DNA from 2 places in the Enterovibrio sp. QJM3NY_24 genome. Region 1 is predicted to be linked to the other one. Evidence: riboswitches for the same ligand, from Rfam matches in the RefSeq annotation. Region 1 holds a riboswitch; the other holds the start of a gene.

Region 1 (9,576 bases):
CCAGTTTGATCAATTCGGTTTTTATAAAGCCGCTGGTGCATTGCTCACTGCATTTATCACACTGGATCTTTTGTTCCTTAAAGGCGAATAAAAAGGTGCCTATCTATACCCAAACAAATTCTCGCTAAACAAGCATTTTGAAGTGTTTGGTTATGATAAATGAAGCCGGGCAAGCCCGGTTTTTTCTTTTTTTGAGCTTGGAAAACAGAAAAAACCCGCTATTTCGCAAGCTTGATACGCATCAAGCTTACGCGAGTCGCTTCAATTGAATAATTGCGGGCGCGGTCATGAGCCAGTAAACTGTGAACGCAAGCGATTGGCATTGAGAAATTTCTGTAACATTACAAACGCCTCGTCATAGTGCCGCCGCAGCGTTCCCCCCTTCTCCCACACTTGATGGAAAGCAAGTTGCTGGCAGTGTCGATGAAACCTCGACGACAAGGGGATGAGAGTCCGTCTCTCCGCCTATAGAAAGAACGAATCCATTACGCCGCTTAGCATAGCGGCGTAAACATGTTGAGCAGCCACTATTTCTCAAGCTGCTAATGAAAACGATAAGAAGATTACCCAATGGCAACAATTAAAGATGTCGCACGCATGGCTGGTGTATCTACGACAACCGTTTCACACGTGATCAATAAAACACGCTTTGTCGCAGAAAACACAACCAAGAAAGTATGGGCCGCAGTCGACGACTTAAACTATGCACCGAGTGCAGTTGCGCGCAGCTTGAAATGTAACTCAACGCGCACGATTGGCATGCTGGTCACCAAATCTACCAATCCGTTCTTTGCGGAAGTTGTACATGGGGTAGAAGAATACTGCTACAAAGAAGGCTACACGCTTATCTTGTGTAACACCGAAGGTAACTTAGCGAAGCAACGCGACTACCTGCGCATGTTGGCAGAAAAACGCGTAGATGGCCTGTTGGTGATGTGTTCTGACTTGAATGAAGAACTTCTTATTCTATTAGAGAAAAAGAAAGATCTGCCGATGGTTGTGATGGATTGGGGCACGCAACATGTCAACACCGACTGCATTCAAGACAATGCCGAACTCGGTGGCTATATCGCGACCAAGTACTTTGTAGACAACGGCCATACCAAAATCGGCTGTATTTCAGGTCAGTTAGATAAACTCACCTGTCAGACGCGCTTGGCAGGCTTTAGAACTGCGTTGGCAGAAGCTGGCATTGAAGAAAATCCGAACTGGATTGTAGAAGCCGATTTTGAGTGTGACTCCGCAGTTGAAGCGGCAAAAGCATTATTGGCCCAAGAAGACCGCCCAACGGCTGTTTTTTGCTTTAATGACATCATGGCACTGGCTGCAATCAGTACCTTCCGTCAGGCCGGGTTAGACATTCCTAACGACATTTCTGTTATTGGCTACGATAACATTGATCTAGCCGCATTTTTCTCACCACCGTTGACGACAATTCATCAGCCGAAAAATCGACTGGGTAAAACTGCAATCAAACTGTTATTGGAACGTCTCGCCAATAAAGAGAACGAACAGCAGATTTTTGTTATGCAACCAGAGCTCATCATTCGCAGTTCGGTGAAAAATATCAACGCCGAGTAAAATACGCGCTCTCGCGGTACTTCTCTAAAAGCCCGACCACTTTTTGCGGTTGGGCTTTTTTTATTAACTGGCAAGTTTTCCGACTGACTCAACCTCATTATTGCGACTCACCTCTTAAAGGGTAAATTGCCTAGTTTTCTAGTGCTACCCTTAAACCCAGCTATAAAGTAGTCATCTTGGTCAAAAATACTTCAATTACAAAGACAACCGGATATTATCAATCACATCAATAAGATTCTATCTGAACCAAGATCACACTTTATGAGACCAGCAATAACGACAAAATGATGCGATTCAGTTAAGCTAAAACCCGTCAAGAAAAAGGCAAACCATCGCGAAAGCGTGGGACGCAAAGCTTCCGGCCTCACAACACTGATTTTATGTGTTGGTGGTAGCGGAGCTACCGATGACGTTAGCATTCACATACCGGATATTTCTGGTTCGTTGACAATTCTCTGAATTAGCTTTGCTACGTTGCTCCTTGACCATTCATCCAGGAACGTATTGATTGAGAATTAGTCACATGGATAAACCAACGCTAAAAAACACACTGAAGTTCTTCGAATGCCTTGGCAAAATCAAATCCCGCTCTATGTTTGGTGGGTTTGGTGTATTTTGCGATGAGACGATGTTCGCACTGGTTGTTAATGATCAGCTTCACCTTCGTGCTGGTCAAACGAATGAAGCTGAATTCAAACATCTGGCGATGAGCCCTTACGTCTACAAAAAACGCGGCTTCCCTGTTGTGACTAAATACTATGCTGTGCCTGAAAATTGGTGGGTAAAATCTGACGAGTTAATGGCCTATGCCACGACAGCACTCACCATTGCCAGAGACGATCAGCAAGAAAAAAAGACGGCGGCGCCAACGCGTATCAAAGATCTGCCAAACTTGCGACTCGCCACAGAGCGAATGCTAAAAAAAGCAGGTATCGATTCTGTCGAACAGTTGCAAACACAGGGCGCCGTGAGAGCTTATCGAGCTTTGCAGAAATCACACCAAGACACGCTTAGCCTTGAGCTACTTTGGGCACTGGAAGGCGCGATAGAAGGTAAACACTGGTCAGTGATTACGCCTCAACGCCGTGACGAACTTTTGCAAACCTTGCACCAGTAACGCCTCAAAACCCAGCTTTCATCCAGTCAGTACAACACTCCTTTTTGAGATTGTTCTGACTGGTCTAGATATCCATTTTCTCAGTTTTAATTGTCACCAGTACCCTATCAACGCCAACCTAATCGCACTCCATACTGTATTCACACTCAAAACATGACACTTCCTACTGCATTTTTACGACAATAAGGCTCACTAAACCGAAAATAACATCATGTTCCATTGCTTATTGGCTGCGGGACAAGCTATGTTTTCAGTCAAAAATACTCTCATTTCTTCAGATCTGTATTAAACCGCCAAAAAACCTCAAGAACACCATTAATGTGACACATGTCACATTGATGACAACAAATGCACTCAGTTGATTATCAATTGTTCGAAATTTGAACTAAGCCAAAAAGACAAGATAGATGAATGGCAACAATGAGATGCATTACAGCAAGCCGTTTCCCGATCAAATAGACAGAATATTTCGAGACCATTTTCGCAAATGGCCTAGACGATTCAAGTGGGCAGTGTTTTTTTGCTTCTTATTGCCGATCTCGTTTTATGCAGCCCTTGAACAGGGTATGTTTGCCCCTTCATTTTTAACGATTTTGGTCATTGTCTTCTTTGGCATTAACGCGACCGTTGTTATATGGGGTTTAAAAATGAACAGTTTCGCGCAGCGATATTGGCACAGGAACTACCATATCGGCGGTGCAACTACCCTAGCCATTGTTCCTTTGTCTTTGCTTATTGTTCAGTATTCTAAGTACTGCCTCTAGTTTATGGCTTCTCTGCGTCTTTCAGGCTGTCGTGACGACCATTCTTTAAACCAACGATAAGTCACCGCTATAACTCGAAAATTCAACCAACATGCATTCGTTGTCGTCATGCCCATTCCTAACGTTAAATCATTAATATTCATCAAATTACCGTACACTCCCTTCTAGACGAGCAGCCTAAAAATGCCCCGAGCATCGAAAAATTTGAGGAAGCATGTAATTAATTTCTCTGCCCTCAGGTCTTTATCACCAAGCAAAAATACGGAACGGTCGGAAACTTATGCGTCACGTGTTGTCGATTGTCGCAAGAACATTGTCGGGTCACAGAGTCGGTAAATAATTGTATTAATTCATTGAGATAATACGTTTTTTCTCAATCCAGTTTTAAACTTTTGCCATAGTTAACACAGTGACTAATTTCACAGGGTACGAACATTCCTGACGGTGTTGAACAACGTTATTACGAAAGGATTTCAAATGAACAAACAGAAGTTGAGCATTATCTTTGTCATTGCAGCCATATTTGTAACTTGGTTTGCTTTTGATCTGGGTGCACTTTTTACACTCGACAATGCCAAAGCTCAGCATGAAGCATTGAAAGACTCCATTTCACAGAATTTCCTCACCGCCAGTTTGGTTTACTTCCTGGTGTATATCACCATGACTGCCCTTTCTCTGCCCGGTGCCGCAATCGCAACACTACTCGGTGCGGCTTTGTTTGGGTTTTGGTGGGCATTACTGCTGGTTTCTTTTGCCAGCTCAATTGGCGCAACACTCGCGTTTTTGGTTAGCCGTTTCTTATTGAAGGACTCTATTCAAAACAAGTTTGGCAACAAGCTTTCGACCATTAACGAAGGCATCAAAAATGATGGTCCTTTCTACTTGCTGACACTTCGTTTAATTCCTGTCTTTCCGTTTTTCATTATCAACCTGCTGATGGGCTTAACGCCAATCCGCACGCTAACGTTTTACGTTGTGAGCCAAATCGGCATGTTGCCGGGTACAGCGGTTTACATCAACGCCGGTACGCAATTGGCACAAATTGATTCATTGAGCGGCATTGTGTCTCCCGGTGTGTTGCTGTCGTTAGTGCTGCTCGGTTTATTCCCAATTATTGCAAAGGTCATTATGAACTTTATCCAAAAACGCCGTGTGTACGCGAAATGGCAAAAGCCCGTCACCTTTGACCGAAACCTGATTGCCATTGGCGCGGGTGCTGGCGGTTTGGTCACGACCTATATCGGCGCGGCAGTGAAAGCCAAAGTCACTTTGATTGAAAAACACAAAATGGGCGGTGACTGTTTAAACACGGGTTGTGTCCCATCCAAAGCCCTGATCCGCGCGGGACACTCTGTGCACGAAATCAACCGCGCCAAAGAGTTTGGGGTGAATGCGGGTGAGCCGACGGTCGATTTCAAACAAGTGATGGGTCGAGTACATCAAGTGATCGCTGATATCGAACCTCATGACTCCGTAGAGCGTTATTCAAAGCTTGGTGTGGAATGTATTCAAGGTGAAGCGAAAATCCTCTCTCCGTGGGAAGTAGAGGTAAACGGAGAACGCTTGACCACAAGGAACATTGTTATCGCAACGGGTGCTCGTCCTCTCGTTCCAGGCATCCCTGGCCTACAAGAGGTGAGCTATTTGACCTCTGACAACGTGTGGGAGCTACAAGAACTGCCTAAGAAACTCTTGGTACTCGGCGGTGGTCCTATCGGCGCAGAACTTGCGCAGAGTTTCTCTCGCCTTGGTTCGAACGTCACCTTGGTAGAAATGGCTGACCAACTGCTTATTCGTGAAGACGCGGACGCCGCAGCGTTAGTCGTCAAAGGTCTAACGGAAGATGGCGTAAATATCCTTCTTGGGCACAAAGCGACCCGCTTTGAGAAAGATGGCGACAAGCAACGCGCTTATCTTGATAAGAACGGAGAAGAAGTCGTCGTTGAATTTGATCATGTTATGCTCGCTCTTGGTCGCGTTGCAAATACCAAAGGCTTTGGCCTTGAAGACATCGGTGTTGAACTTACCGAGCGCGGTACCGTCAAGGTGAACGATTATCTGCAAACCAATTACCCCAACATTTTTGCGGTGGGTGATGTTGCAGGCCCATTCCAGCTGACTCACGCTGCGGGTCACCAAGCATGGTATGCCGCAGTGAATGCTCTGTTCGGTGACTTTAAGAAATTTAAGGCCGATTACTCTGTCATGCCAGCCGCCACCTACACCGCCCCCGAAGTGGCACGTGTTGGTATTAATGAAAAAGAAGCCATTGCCCAAGGGATTGATTACGAGATTGCCCACTACGGCATTGACGATTTGGATCGCGCCATTGCTGATGGTGAAGATCATGGTTTTATTAAGGTCATCACCCCCAAAGGCAAAGACAAGATTCTCGGCGCGACCATTGTCGGCTCACATGCTGGGGACTTGCTCGCAGAATTTACCCTTGCGATGCGACATGGCCTCGGTTTGAATAAAATTCTTGGTACGGTTCACCCCTATCCCACCATGAGTGAAGCGACGAAATACACAGCAGGTGTTTGGAAGCAAAACAATGCGCCGCAGGGTTTGCTTGTTTGGGTAGAGAAATTTCACGCTTGGATGCGTAATGAGTCAAAAAGCAATGGCTCACAACCAATCAAAAAGGAAGATTAAGCACAATGAACTTCACATCAATCGTCACTGCATGTGCGCTCGCTTTTAGTTCGGTCAGCATGGCTGCTGACCCGTCTAACTGGGAACAGATTGAGAAAGATGCCAAGGGGCAAACGGTTTACTTTAATGCGTGGGGTGGCAGCCAAGAAATCAATGCCTACCTACGCTGGGCAAATGAAGAGCTTGAAATCCGTTACGGTGTCACTATTCAACACGTTAAAGTGTCCGACATTGCAGAAACCGTTAACCGTTTAGTGGCTGAGAAAGCCGCAGGTAAAACCGAAGGCGGCAGTGTCGATATGGTTTGGATCAACGGTGAGAACTTCAAATCTATGAAAGCAAACGGTCTATTGTTCGGACCGTTTACAGAGCAGCTTCCTAATTGGCGAATTGTCGATAAATCGCTTCCTGTAAAAGAAGACTTCACAGAACCCACAGAAGGCCTTGAAGCACCATGGGGTGTGGGTCAATTAGTGTTTATTCATGATGAGAAAACACTGGCGAATCCACCTACCTCATTTGTCGAAATGCTGAGTCTGGCAAAAGCCAACCCGGGGAAAGTCTCCTACCCGAAGCCACCGCAATTCCACGGTACAAGCTTTTTAAAAGCCGCTCTGCTTGAGTTAGCCACTGACACAACACCGCTGTATCAACCGGTTGATGAAGCCCAGTTTAGCAACATCACCGCGCCACTTTGGGCGTATTTGGATGAGTTACATGCGGTTGCGTGGAGAAATGGCAAACAATTCCCTGCTGGCAGCACAGAAACCATGCAATTGCTTGATGATGGTGAATTACTGTTAGCCATTACCTTCAACCCGAACGCGGCAGAAACGGCGGTTAAAAACGGCACCCTCGCGCCATCAGCAAAAACCTTTGCCTTTGATAGCGGCGCACTGTCGAACATTCACTTTATGGGTATTCCATGGAATGCCAATGCCAAAGAAGGCGCACTGGTTGCGATTAACTTCTTGATGAGTGAAGAAGCACAGTCTCGCAAAGCGAACAGTGACATCTGGGGCGATCCAGCGGTTGTTTCGCTAACCAGCGTTGGCAGCAAGCCACTGTTCAAGTCTCAGGCTGAACCGCACCCAAGCTGGCAAGTCGCGCTAGAAAAAGCATGGCTTGAGCGTTACGGCCAGTAACGATAATGTACCAAACATTATCAATTGCTAAGGGGTAAATATGTTACGTCTGCTGTATCTGATGACGCTGACAGTGTGTTGTTTACCCTTAATTCCGGGGCTGGGTGGCGTGTTGCTTTCTGCCACCAGCTACCTTCCCGTTTTAGGGTTAACCGAACCCAATCTTGATGGCTGGTATGCCATGATGGCTTGGCCGGGTAGCGGAAAAGCCCTGCAACTCACGCTTTTTACAGGCGTAACCGCTACCTTATTAGCGGTACTGATTACCTTTCTGATATTGCAGCGTTGCTGGGGAACATCAGGATGGAGCCGAATAGAAAAATGGCTCTCGCCTCTGCTCGCCATGCCCCACGTCGCTTTTGCCATTGGCTTTGCCCTCACCTTCGCCCCTTCTGGTTGGTTGTTTCGTTTCTTCGCACTGTTTACGCAAGAAACAACGCCCTACACATGGTCCTTGGTGCAAGACAGCAACGGTATCGGGCTAGTAATCGCCCTTGCGATAAAAGAGACGCCCTTCTTGCTGTTAATGAGCTTGTCGGTACTACGCCAAATGCAGGTTGATCGCTTACTCGCGGCGTCGCAAAGTTTAGGCTACAACCGAAGCGCAGCATGGCTAAAAGTGGTATTGCCTCAATGGCTACCCAAAATGCGCTTCCCGATCTACGCCGTGCTGGCTTACGGCTTGTCAGTGGTTGATGTTGCCATGATCCTTGGCCCTTCTTCACCGTCTACGTTCGCTGTGTTGGTGTGGCAATGGTTCAATGACCCTGACCTACTAGAACTCCCCCGCGCAGCCGCAGGGGCGATTACGCTGTTTATATTGTGCTTTGGCACACTGTCTATATATCGACTGCTAGAGTTCATATTGATTTGCGGCTGGCAAAACTGGCAATTTAGCGGCAGCAAAATGTTTCATCTTCCCGGTAAACATTTGTTCAAGCTGGTCGCGGTACTGCCCTTTTTGATGATCCCTATTTTGTTGGTGTGGTCTTTTGCATTTCGCTGGCGCTTTCCGGATATTTGGCCGACACGTCTTAGCACGCGCTTTTGGGAACAAGAAGCGTCGAACTTATTAGCGCTCGCGGCAAACAGCCTGATCCTTGGCTTAGTCTCTGCCACCGTCGCGCTGATTTTTGCAGTAGGGTGTTTGGAGTATCGAGACAAATACCATCAATCAGTGCCGCAGTTGGTCATTGCCATTCCCATGTTGATCCCTCAGTTGTCTATCTTGTTTGGTATTCAAATCGCGATCTACATTCTGCCGGGGCAATGGCATGTCCCTGCTACGATTTGGGCGCATATTCTCTTTGCATTCCCGTATGTGTACTTAGCGTTAGATGGCCCATGGCGTTCTTTCGATCAACGTCTGACACAAACGGCGAGAAGCTTAGGTCACAGTGCCACAAAAGCATGGTGGGCAGTGAAACTACCCATTGTACTGCCTGCCATTTTACTCGCATGGGCCGTCGGTCTTAGCGTCAGTTTCTCCCAATATTTGCCGACGCAACTGTTAGGTGCAGGACGTATCACCACATTAACCACAGAGGCCGTTAGCCTCGCCAGTGGACAAGACCGCCGCATCAGCGCGGTATATGGCTTAATCCAAGCCTTTCTACCTCTGGTATTTTTTGGCCTTGCACTCGCTGCCAGCCGATTCGCCGACCCTCGTCGTCGCCTTGCAAAGCAAGAACAAACAAGAGACACAATGAATGAGTTTGTCCGTACAAAACCTGACTATAAAATCTAAGCAATCCACATTGCTTCAAGCCATGTCTTTTGACGTCGAGAACGGCGACATTCTCTCGATCATGGGCCCAAGTGGTTGCGGTAAATCAACATTACTCAGCGCCGTTGCAGGTCATCTTTCGCCTGAATTCAGTTGTCAGGGCGATATTCGCGTTAACGATAAAAGCATTTTGGCATTGCCCGCAGAAAAGCGTGCCGTCGGTATTCTGTTTCAAGATGATCTGCTTTTCCCGCACCTTAGCGTGTGGCAGAACTTGGCGTTCGGTTTACCCGATACCATGAGCGCCACAGAGAAAAAAGAACGCGCCCTCGCAACGCTAGAAGAAATCGAACTGGGAGATATTGCCTACAAAGCGCCCGATCAGATTTCCGGCGGTCAACGCGCGAGAATCAGCCTAATGCGTACTCTACTATCACACCCAAAAGTGATCCTGTTGGATGAGCCTTTCAGCAAACTCGACAAACCGCTTCGAAAATCATTTCGTGCCTTCGTGTTTAAACAAATCAAGAACAGAAACATCGCGGCCGTGATGGTGACGCACGATGAAGATGATGTCCCCGTGGAAAG
Region 2 (9,576 bases), on a different replicon from region 1:
GACCTAAAATTGACCATGCTTTGATGGCCAACTGCTCACGAATGGCTTCTGCATCGCGAACAATATTATCTGCGCGAAAATGTGAGATAAATTCCGCTTGGTCACTCGAGGGTAAGTCGGCAAGTGTCTGAAGTGTGAGTGGGGAACTGAGCCCCGTGCCACGTTGATCTAACAAGAGAACACGGTGCTGTTGCAATGCACGCTTTAGCCAACCGCTCCGACCGTCTGGTCGTGGGGAAGGGAAGCCTGGGCCACCTTGAAAATACACCAGCCAAGGCAGAGCGTCGGCATCACGGTGATGCTCAACGACTTCTCGAGCAAAAACGCGAAGTGTTGTGCTGTTTTTGTCATCGTAATTTAGCGGTAAATCAAAGTGGTGTTGACGATAGAGCAAGCCATCATCGATAAAGGTTTCTTGCATGACTTTTTCCTCTCGTCTTGGACGGTCTCATCACTGACTTTAACGCCTCTCGGCTTGCTAAGAAACCGTGGATACATGGCTTGTTGAATTTTTGGCATCTATTTCAGATGACATGATGAGCCTAGCAAGTGTATCACGTGCTTGGTGGGTGCCTTCGTCGTTGAATTTGATGCCCAGTTGAATGCCTTCACCACTGCTGGTGACCGTCACTACTGTGCCTTCAAACATGATGGGCGTATCAAACAGCGCGTTGATGTTAAAACGCACTGACTCACCAGACTCGATAAATTGACTGTTCGACACTCTGATGGCGCATCCGCCCAAAGAGAAATCGGCAAGCTTTGCCAGCGTGTTTCTGCCATTAATTTCGAACTGCACAATGCGAGATACCGTGTAGCGTGCAAATCTGCGCATGCGGTGAATGCCGACAGAATCTGGAATGGCAATCGCGAGCATCTTTTCGGGCCTGTGCATCACGCTAAGAATATGGGATTTGAACGCAAATATTTCGCCATAACGTGACGAAGAGATACCGCGCACAATGACTTGCCAGCCAGAAGGGTCGGACAGCAATTTACTCAGTTCAGGGTCGCTTGGTGTTTCAAGAAGCAGATACTTTCGATCACGATAGCCAATGAGGCGGGAGGACCCGCTAAAGGCTTTGATATTATCTTTGTATCTCAGTTCAAACGTGAGAGCAGTACCAACGGGAATCGTTGGCAAAAAGGCCGTAGCCGAAAGCGTGTCGGTGGTTTTCATTCTGTTATACAAATCAAAATATTGAATTGAGTCGCGAAATTAGAAATTGCGTTAATTATTTCTCAAATTTACGACACGTATTTTGGCAGGGATGGTGCGTCTAAATGAACAATTAGTCAATAGAATGATTGACGGAATAATAGTGACGTATATCAATGAAAACGCAAAATTTACAGTAGGCATGTGTTGTTGTTAATAGTTAATTACACTGGTGTGGCTTTTCAATGAACTTATGTTTTCGGCCTGTTTTCGTTTATCTCGCACACTCCGCTAGCACAAGGTTCACAACGTGACTTCCCTGTGAGTAACCATGAGATGCGATAACGGTTCTTGGCAAAAGTTAGATAGGCTTTATCTGCAAACCAACGAATGACAGGAAGGCGAAGTAAACCAATCCAACGTTTTCTGCCCACCCGTTTCCAAGCCTGATGTGTCACGTCTAACCCTAGTATTACTCGGCCATCGTGAAATTTTCCATGCAAAATTTCACGTGCGTCATCAGGGCTAATATCTGGATAACGTTCGGTAAAATCAGACGCTAAAATGTCTTCAAAATGAAGTAAGCCATTCGTGTTTAAGGTGCGGAGTTGGTTCATCTCGGCCACACATAAAGGGCAACTTCCATCGTAGAAAAGTGTGAATAGCATTGTGCGTGTCCTAATCATGAGTTCTACATTGATACGCAGTTGATTTATATTCGGATCGTCACCATACCAAACAGTTAGTTATTATCGGAAAAACGGAGAAATGTGAATGGAATTCTATCATGCGTTTATTACCCTGACTTTAGTCCATCTATTGGGGGCAGCGTCGCCAGGACCTGATTTTGTGATGGTTTCACAACAATCACTTGTGCATGGTCGCCGTGCAGGGTTGCTCGTTAGTCTTGGTATTGCGCTCGGCCTTTCTGTTCATATTATTTATTCTTCTATTGGCCTCGCGACTGTGATCAGTGACTCTGCGATTGTCTTGTCGGTAATGAAGTATTTAGCCGCAGCTTATCTGATTTATCTCGGTGTGAAGGGTATTCGAAGTAAAGCAGCAGCAGTAGGCGATGATGAGCAGTCTGTGCCAGTGAAAGCACGCTCCACGGCGAAGCTGATTTCGATGGGCTTTGTTTGTAATGCGTTAAACCCGAAAGCACCGTTGTATTTTCTCTCTGTATTTACCTTGGTGGTTTCACCGGACATGCCCACCTTTGAGCTTTTCTTGCTGGGTATATGGATGATGTTTGTTCAATTGGCGTGGTTCAGTTCAGTGGCGCTTGTTCTGTCGAAACCGTCGGTCCAAGCCAAATTCAAACGTGTTGGGCATTGGGTAGACAGAGTATTAGGTTCGGTGATGTTGGCATTCGGTCTGAAACTACTGTTTACCAGTTCATCGAAATAGCGTGTCACAAGCGTTGAAAAGCCCCGTAAGGGGCTTTTTTGATCGTGATAGAGCCTCTAAGAATGAAACTAAGTGCAGCATGGTCTCCAGCACGACACTGTGTTCTACCTATGCTCATGAATGTTTTTTCGACTTCTTCTTGAATGTCGTACTCAGATTCAGCATGGGATGTCTTTATAGTATGGCCTAGTGACTCAAGTGTGATTGATGCGATTTCAACCAAGCGAGTGTTTAGTCTACCTTCTGAGAAAGGGTATATGCTCATTTACTAATATTGCAGAAAGTGCCAGTATTTTGCTACATTAAGTTACTAATGTTAACCAGCATTCAATTAGTAACCTATCTTGTCATGCGTTTGAAGCACTCACGTTAGCGGCACCAATGTCAAAAAAAGGAAGTTTATGGCCGACAATAAAAAGAAAGTGCTGGTGTTATTTGCGCACCCGTCTCAACGACGATCGGAAGTGAATGCGCCGCTTTATCAAATCGCACAGTCGGCTGATGGGGTCACCGTGGTTGATCTCTATGCCGAGTATCCGACCTTTCACATTGACATTGACCGCGAGCAAGCGCGTTTGCGTGAGCATGATGTGGTGCTTTTTCAATTTCCCCTTTATTGGTATTCAACGCCTGCCATCTTGAAAGAATGGCAAGATTTGGTGTTGGAGTATGGTTTTGCTTACGGCTCGAGCGGCACCGCATTGAAGGGGAAATACTTCATGTGTGCCATTACCGCGGGTGGACGTGAAGAAGCGTATAAATCCGATGGGTTTAACCACTTCAAAATTAGAGAGTTACTTTATCCTCTTGAGCAAATGGCGAATTTGACGGGCATGAATTATCTGGCGCCGTTTGCACTTTTTGGGTCGCGTACAGCTGCAGAAGAAGGAAAAGTCGGCCAACATACCGTAGCTTATAAAAAATTGCTGACTGCGCTGGTTGATGGCAGGTTGGATACGGATTTGCTTGCGGGTAGTGAGAAAATAACAGCACGCTCTATTGATAGTGTCATCAAGGAAGGGAAAGCATGACAGACTTATTCTTAAAGGCATTTATCTATTTAGTTGCCGCTGTCATCGCTGTTCCCATTGCTAAGCGTTTGGGTTTGGGCTCGGTTCTTGGCTATTTGATTGCAGGGGTGATTATTGGGCCTTTGACGGGGCTTGTGGGATCGGAGACTAATACGATTCAGCACTTCGCAGAGTTTGGCGTTGTGATGATGTTGTTCCTTGTTGGTTTAGAGCTTGAGCCGAAAATGCTCTGGGCAATGCGAAACCGCTTGATGGGATTAGGCGGGCTCCAAGTGGGTATTACAACGACCATCGTGATGGCGATTGCGTTACTCTTTGAGCAACCTTGGACCATTGCGCTTGCCATTGGCTTAATCTTCGCGTTGTCTTCGACTGCTATTGTGCTGCAAACCTTTAATGAAAAGCGACTCACCAAAACAGAAGGCGGTCGAAATGCCTTTTCAGTATTGTTGTTTCAAGATATCGCCGTGATCCCGATGCTGGCGTTTATTCCGCTGTTGGCACTTCCTGAGTTGGTGGAAAAGGCAAAACATGCCGCCGCTTCCGCGTCTGAACACCATGAACAAATGAGCCTAGTCGCGGGATTGCCGGGTTGGGCTGTCGGTTTAGTGATCTTGGGCTCAATCGCAGGTGTCGTTGTAGGCGGCCACTATTTAAGCCGTCCGTTACTACGCTTTGTTGCCAGCTCTGGTCTTCGTGAGATATTTACCGCCACCGCGCTGATGCTCGTGATTGGTATTGCCGCACTGATGAGTTTGATAGGGCTTTCACCAGCGCTAGGTACGTTTTTGGCGGGTGTCGTGCTGGCCAACAGTGAGTTCCGTCATGAGCTGGAATCAAACATTGAACCGTTTAAAGGACTGCTGCTGGGCTTGTTCTTTATTACCGTTGGGGCGGGCATCAACTTTGGCATCTTGTTTGAAGATCTTTTTGTCATTATTGGCCTAACCATCGGCCTCATGGCATTGAAAGCCATCGTGCTGCTTTTGCTGACCTTGATATTCAAGATCAAAGGCTCAGCTCGCTGGTTATTTGCACTGAGCCTCGCCCAAGCGGGTGAGTTCGGGTTTGTGTTACTCAGTTTCTCAATGCAAAATAATGTATTGCCTGCTGAAACTGCGCAGTTACTGTCGCTGGTAGTAGCAATTTCTATGTTTCTCACACCCGGTTTATTCATTCTTTATGACAACGTCATTTTGCCGCGTTACGAGAAAGTCTCCAATGACCGTGAAGCCGATGAGATTGATGAACAAGGGACGGTGATTATTGCTGGCGTTGGCCGTTTTGGGCAGGTAGTGAACCGTTTACTGACGGGTAATGGCGTGAAGACTGTCGTACTTGATCACGAAGCCACGCAAGTCGAAAATTTGCGTAAAATTAACATCAAAAGTTACTTTGGTGATGCCACTCGACCCGATCTATTGCATACCGCAGGTATCGAAGAATCGGCGTTGTTGGTGGTCGCCATGGATAACGAAGAAACCACCACCGAGCTTGTTGGGTACGTGAAACACACCTATCCCCATGTGAAAGTGCTCGCTCGTGCCTTTGACCGTGGGCATGCGTATAAGCTTCGCCATGCGGGTGCGGATTTTGTGATCAAAGAAACCTACCACTCTGCACTGGAAATGGGCGCAGAAGCGCTGCGTACGCTTGGCTCACATCCCTTTTTGGTTGAGCAGCAAAAAGCGATGTTTAACCAAATTGAGAAACAGAGCTCTGAAAAACTCTATCAAAGTTGGTTGGGCGGTGAAGAGTCTCAAACCTACGATAACCATTTCCAACATCTGTTCATTGAGTTAGAAGAAACCATTCGAGAAGCGATGGATACGGATCGCATGGATAAACATGCTCTCACTGAGCGTGAGTGGACGCCGCCACCAAAGGGTTACTTAGATGAATTTGGTGTGCCTCCTTCGGATGATCAGCCTAATGAACCGCTGAATGACGCGTCGGACGAACAGGAGAAACCCGCTTAATGTTGCTTGTGCCCTTTGAAGCAGCAGATGCACCACAACTTTGCGATTGGATACCAAACGCCAGAGACAATTACCTGTGGGGAGGTCCGGCGTTTGAATTTCCAATCACGGTTGAGCAGGTCGCAGCGCACTTTGCGAAACCCGAAGTGCGCCCTTTTCTCTTTCGTCATCAGGGTGAAGCAGTCGGATACATTGAGCTTTATCGAGTATCTGCCACTGAATACCGCCTATGTCGGGTGCTGATCGCCGCTGAAAATAGCCGTGGGCAAGGGTGGGGCAAAGCGATGGTGTCATTGGCACTGGATGTTGCCTTTGAAGAGCCTAAAATTACGACAGTTAGCTTGGCCGTGTTTGAGCGCAATAAGATCGCAGTCGCTTGCTACACCGCCCTAGGGTTCGACTTACTACAAGAAGAGACCAAAACGCGTGAGTTTCAAGAAGAAACATGGACGCTACTGAGAATGCAAAAGCGGCGTTAGGTGATAAAGCGTACTGCCACTACATACCCTGTGTGATCCTCCTTCCATTAAGGCTCTTGCCACCTCCGCGCCCCCTATATTTCTGTTGAATATCAAGCTATTCAGAATACGATGCGCGCGTTCCACAATTATCGGCAAACTGTTTGAAAAAACAGGACGCAAAGCCTCCGGTCTAAGAGTGTTCTCTGCTTAATGTCGAGAACAATGATGATAGCGGGGTTGCCATTTTCGAGATTGAAAATGTCTGCTTTTCGCGTCTGTCCGTGCTGTGGGTGAATAACAATAAAAACACTCAGGAAGTACATACATGCTCAAGATCCACACCTCTATTTTGTCTGTTACCGCCGCGCTTTTCAGCGCAAGCGTGATGTCTCATGGTTATATTAGTGCCGTTGATGATGGCTTAGCTGGCCGTGCGGCAATGTGTAAATACACCTCTGAAACGGGTGAGAAAAATACTGATTGTGGTCAAGTTCAGTGGGAGCCACAAAGTGTGGAAGGGCCAGAGGGTTTCCCAGAACTTGGCCCCGAAGACGGCAAACTGGCCAGCGCGGGATTGATCCAGTTTTCAGCGTTAGATGAGCAGACCGCTTCACGCTGGGTCAAACGCTCGATTGTGGCCGGTCAGAATGATTTTGAGTGGACGTTCACGGCAAACCATGTGACGCGAACTTGGAAGTACTACATCACTCAACCTGATTGGAACGTGAATCAGCCGCTGGCTCGCGCTGCATTAGATTTGAATCCGTTTTGTGTGATTGAAGGCAACATGCAAAAGCCGCCAAAGACCATGGTTCACTCGTGTAATGTGCCTGCTCGTGAAGGTTACCATGTCATTTTGGCTGTTTGGGATGTGGGTGATACTGCCGCAGCCTTTTATAACGCCATCGATGTGCAATTTGACGGCGAGCAGCCAGAGCAACCTAATTGGTCTCAACATGGTCAAATTAATCCTGGTATGAACCTGACAGAGGGCGATGCGGTATTTACCCGTGTGTTTGACAACGAAGGCGAGCGCCCAGAGCTGTCAACGCGTCTGATCATTGAGAGCGAAAAAGCCGGTGTGGCAAACACCTGGTCATTCGATCTTGCGGCAAAAATTAATCAGGCTAATAACGTTATCAAAGCGGGTGTTCGTGACAGCAATGGCAATTTTATCGCCGTTTACGGTGCTAATCCGATCTACTTGAAGAAAGACAGTGGGCTAGCACGTGTAGAAGTCGGGTATGACATTGTATCACCTGAGCCGGATTACGGCGTGATCATTGATGGCGTGGCATCCGAATACATGATTTCAGAAGACGGGATTGATCTCGATTTCACCGTTACGGCTTCTGGTGACATTACGGTTGAAATGACCGTTTACAATCACGCACAAGAAGCATTAGCTTACGAAAAGTTGTCGTTGGAAGATGGCGTGTCTGAAAACGTGAATCTACAACTGACGAAAATTAGCGCCGGTCACCATATGCTGGTTTCTCGCGTGAAAGACAGTGAAGGAAATCTGGTTGAACAGCAAACCGTAGACTTTCACCTGATTGAAAAAAGCGACCAGTGTGGCACTGATCCTGAGGCGACGAACCACCCAGCATGGGACGAAAACACCACCTACACAGGCGGCGAAAAAGTAAGCTTCAATAGTTTAGTGTGGGAAGCAAAATACTGGATTCAGGGAGCAGCACCAGAAAGCAGCGATGCGTGGAAATTGATCAGTACATTGCCAGTGGCGTGGACATCAGGCAAAGCGTATTTAACTGGCGAGCAAGTGTTGTTTGAAGGCAACCTGTATCAGGCTAAATGGTGGGTAAACAGCAGCCCAGTATCAGCACCAGAAGCATGGACGAACAAAGGCCCGTTTGCTTGTGAATAACAACGTACATTGTTGATAGCATAATAAATCAAATGACAAGCCTGATGCGAAGCAACGCATCGGGCTTTTTTTGTTTGGGCTGTTTGGGTACAAACAAAGGTCGACAATGTCTCTGATTTCATGTGATCAGAGTGAAAGCTTTGAGCAGAATGGCTTACCATTCAATTGTTATCGGCGTGCCTACTGAGACCATGCTCAGAAACTCATCCATCTGCTCGTTGGCAATCGCAATACAACCATCTGTCCAATCCTCACCTCGACTAAGGCTAGGGTGCGGTCGCCTCGTTCTTCTGACCATGAATCATGATTTGACCGCCAGGGCTCACGCCCAATAATTCAGCGCGCGCGAGATCTCGTGTGTTCGGATAGTTGATGCGGATAGAGCGATAAAAGCGGGATTTCTCGTTAATGAAGTCAAGGGTATAACGGCCTTCCGGCGTGCGTTTGTCGCCTTCACGTAGTTTGTGACCTTTCGGGTTGGCACCAAGTGCAATGGGATACCATTTGACGATCTTATCACCTTGGATCAGATACATTTTACGGGCAGATTTATCCACTTTGACCAAATCAATGTCAACCATACTGTTCGTCGCTTGAGCGGGTAAGGCAAGGATAATGGGCAGTAAAAACCACCATGAAGATTTGATAAAGCCTCGTATCACCGCTTTCCCCTTCATGACAGCCAATGGTAAAAATTCCGTCCCATAACATCCCTGAACTTTTTCCTACGAATATTAAGTATTACCACTTAATCGCAGTAAATACCCAATTTGGTGGGAAAATTACCAAAGGTCAGTACATTCAAGGCCTGCCCTGTGGCGATGTTATTACTCGGACATCACGTCAATGCAGTGATCCCATGTATTTTGAGAAACATTAAGGTGAGATGTTGACCTGCTGTCATAGACAGCATCGATGACCTCATAAGGTCGTGTCGGCTTATAGCTGGCGAATGCCATGTACGCATCTAATTTGGGCGCGCCGCTTTGTTTGAAATCATAAGCGCCGCCCGCAACTACAGCTTTTTGCGCACAGAAACTGGCGATATCTAACCGTTGTGACGGGATCTCAGCCACTTTCTGCGCACATTCACCAAACAGGTTGACTGAGTAATCCCAAGCACTGTCAAAGTCCGTGCTATAGATGCGCTGAACAGCGTTAATCTTAATTTTGGAGGAAGCCTCTGTTGCATAGCGTTCAATCAATGCTTGTTTAGGACGCTGTTTCAATTTTTCTGAAGCAATGAAATAGGCGGTATCTGCAAGCTCAGTGCAATACGACAGTTGAATAACTTCTTTGTTTGAATACAACTGAATGGTTTTTACCGGTTCAGGTTGAGTCGCACAGCCGACTAGAGAGGTTACAGCAAGCAGGTAGCCGAAGAAAAAACGAGTCGGAACCATCATACATCCTTATTGATAGGGGGCGATTCGAGGCAGCAGAAATGGAAATATTAGTGTGAATTATACCGCTATAAATGGACGCTAACTGTTTTCTAAATGAGACCTGTCGAAAGATGTTGAGGATTGCCACGTGGATGAAACTGAGTGTTTATCGTTCAAATGGATGAACTAGGCAATTAGCCTAAATTTTTTAACATTAAGTTATATCAATGAATCATCTTTAACGTGACTTTTTTGAATTTTTC

The links. A riboswitch is a leader RNA that binds a small molecule or an ion and turns the genes downstream of it on or off. The one in region 1 is predicted to bind cyclic di-GMP.
Region 2: linked by a shared signal. The riboswitch ahead of gbpA (N-acetylglucosamine-binding protein GbpA) and the one ahead of AC3CIC_RS09025 (TfoX/Sxy family DNA transformation protein) in region 1 are both predicted to bind cyclic di-GMP.

The regions. Positions count from the first base shown of each region.
Region 1 covers NZ_CM173519.1:2,058,449-2,068,024, forward strand. Annotated here, with positions in the region: gene torD (molecular chaperone TorD) at 1-91, shown strand, start outside; gene purR (HTH-type transcriptional repressor PurR) at 571-1,581, shown strand; cyclic di-GMP riboswitch class I at 1,895-1,989, shown strand; gene AC3CIC_RS09025 (TfoX/Sxy family DNA transformation protein) at 2,105-2,698, shown strand; gene lpdA (dihydrolipoyl dehydrogenase) at 3,940-6,117, shown strand; gene AC3CIC_RS09035 (ABC transporter substrate-binding protein) at 6,123-7,262, shown strand; gene AC3CIC_RS09040 (ABC transporter permease) at 7,303-9,009, shown strand; gene AC3CIC_RS09045 (ATP-binding cassette domain-containing protein) at 8,972-9,576, shown strand, end outside.
Region 2 covers NZ_CM173520.1:723,249-732,824, reverse strand. Annotated here, with positions in the region: gene AC3CIC_RS19650 (alpha/beta fold hydrolase) at 1-421, opposite strand, end outside; gene AC3CIC_RS19645 (flagellar brake protein) at 479-1,180, opposite strand; gene AC3CIC_RS19640 (thiol-disulfide oxidoreductase DCC family protein) at 1,411-1,827, opposite strand; gene AC3CIC_RS19635 (LysE family translocator) at 1,934-2,569, shown strand; gene AC3CIC_RS19630 (NAD(P)H-dependent oxidoreductase) at 2,971-3,600, shown strand; gene AC3CIC_RS19625 (monovalent cation:proton antiporter-2 (CPA2) family protein) at 3,597-5,579, shown strand; gene AC3CIC_RS19620 (GNAT family N-acetyltransferase) at 5,579-6,058, shown strand; cyclic di-GMP riboswitch class I at 6,182-6,285, shown strand; gene gbpA (N-acetylglucosamine-binding protein GbpA) at 6,366-7,928, shown strand; partial or broken gene AC3CIC_RS19610 (L,D-transpeptidase family protein) at 8,083-8,509, opposite strand; gene AC3CIC_RS19605 (hypothetical protein) at 8,756-9,334, opposite strand.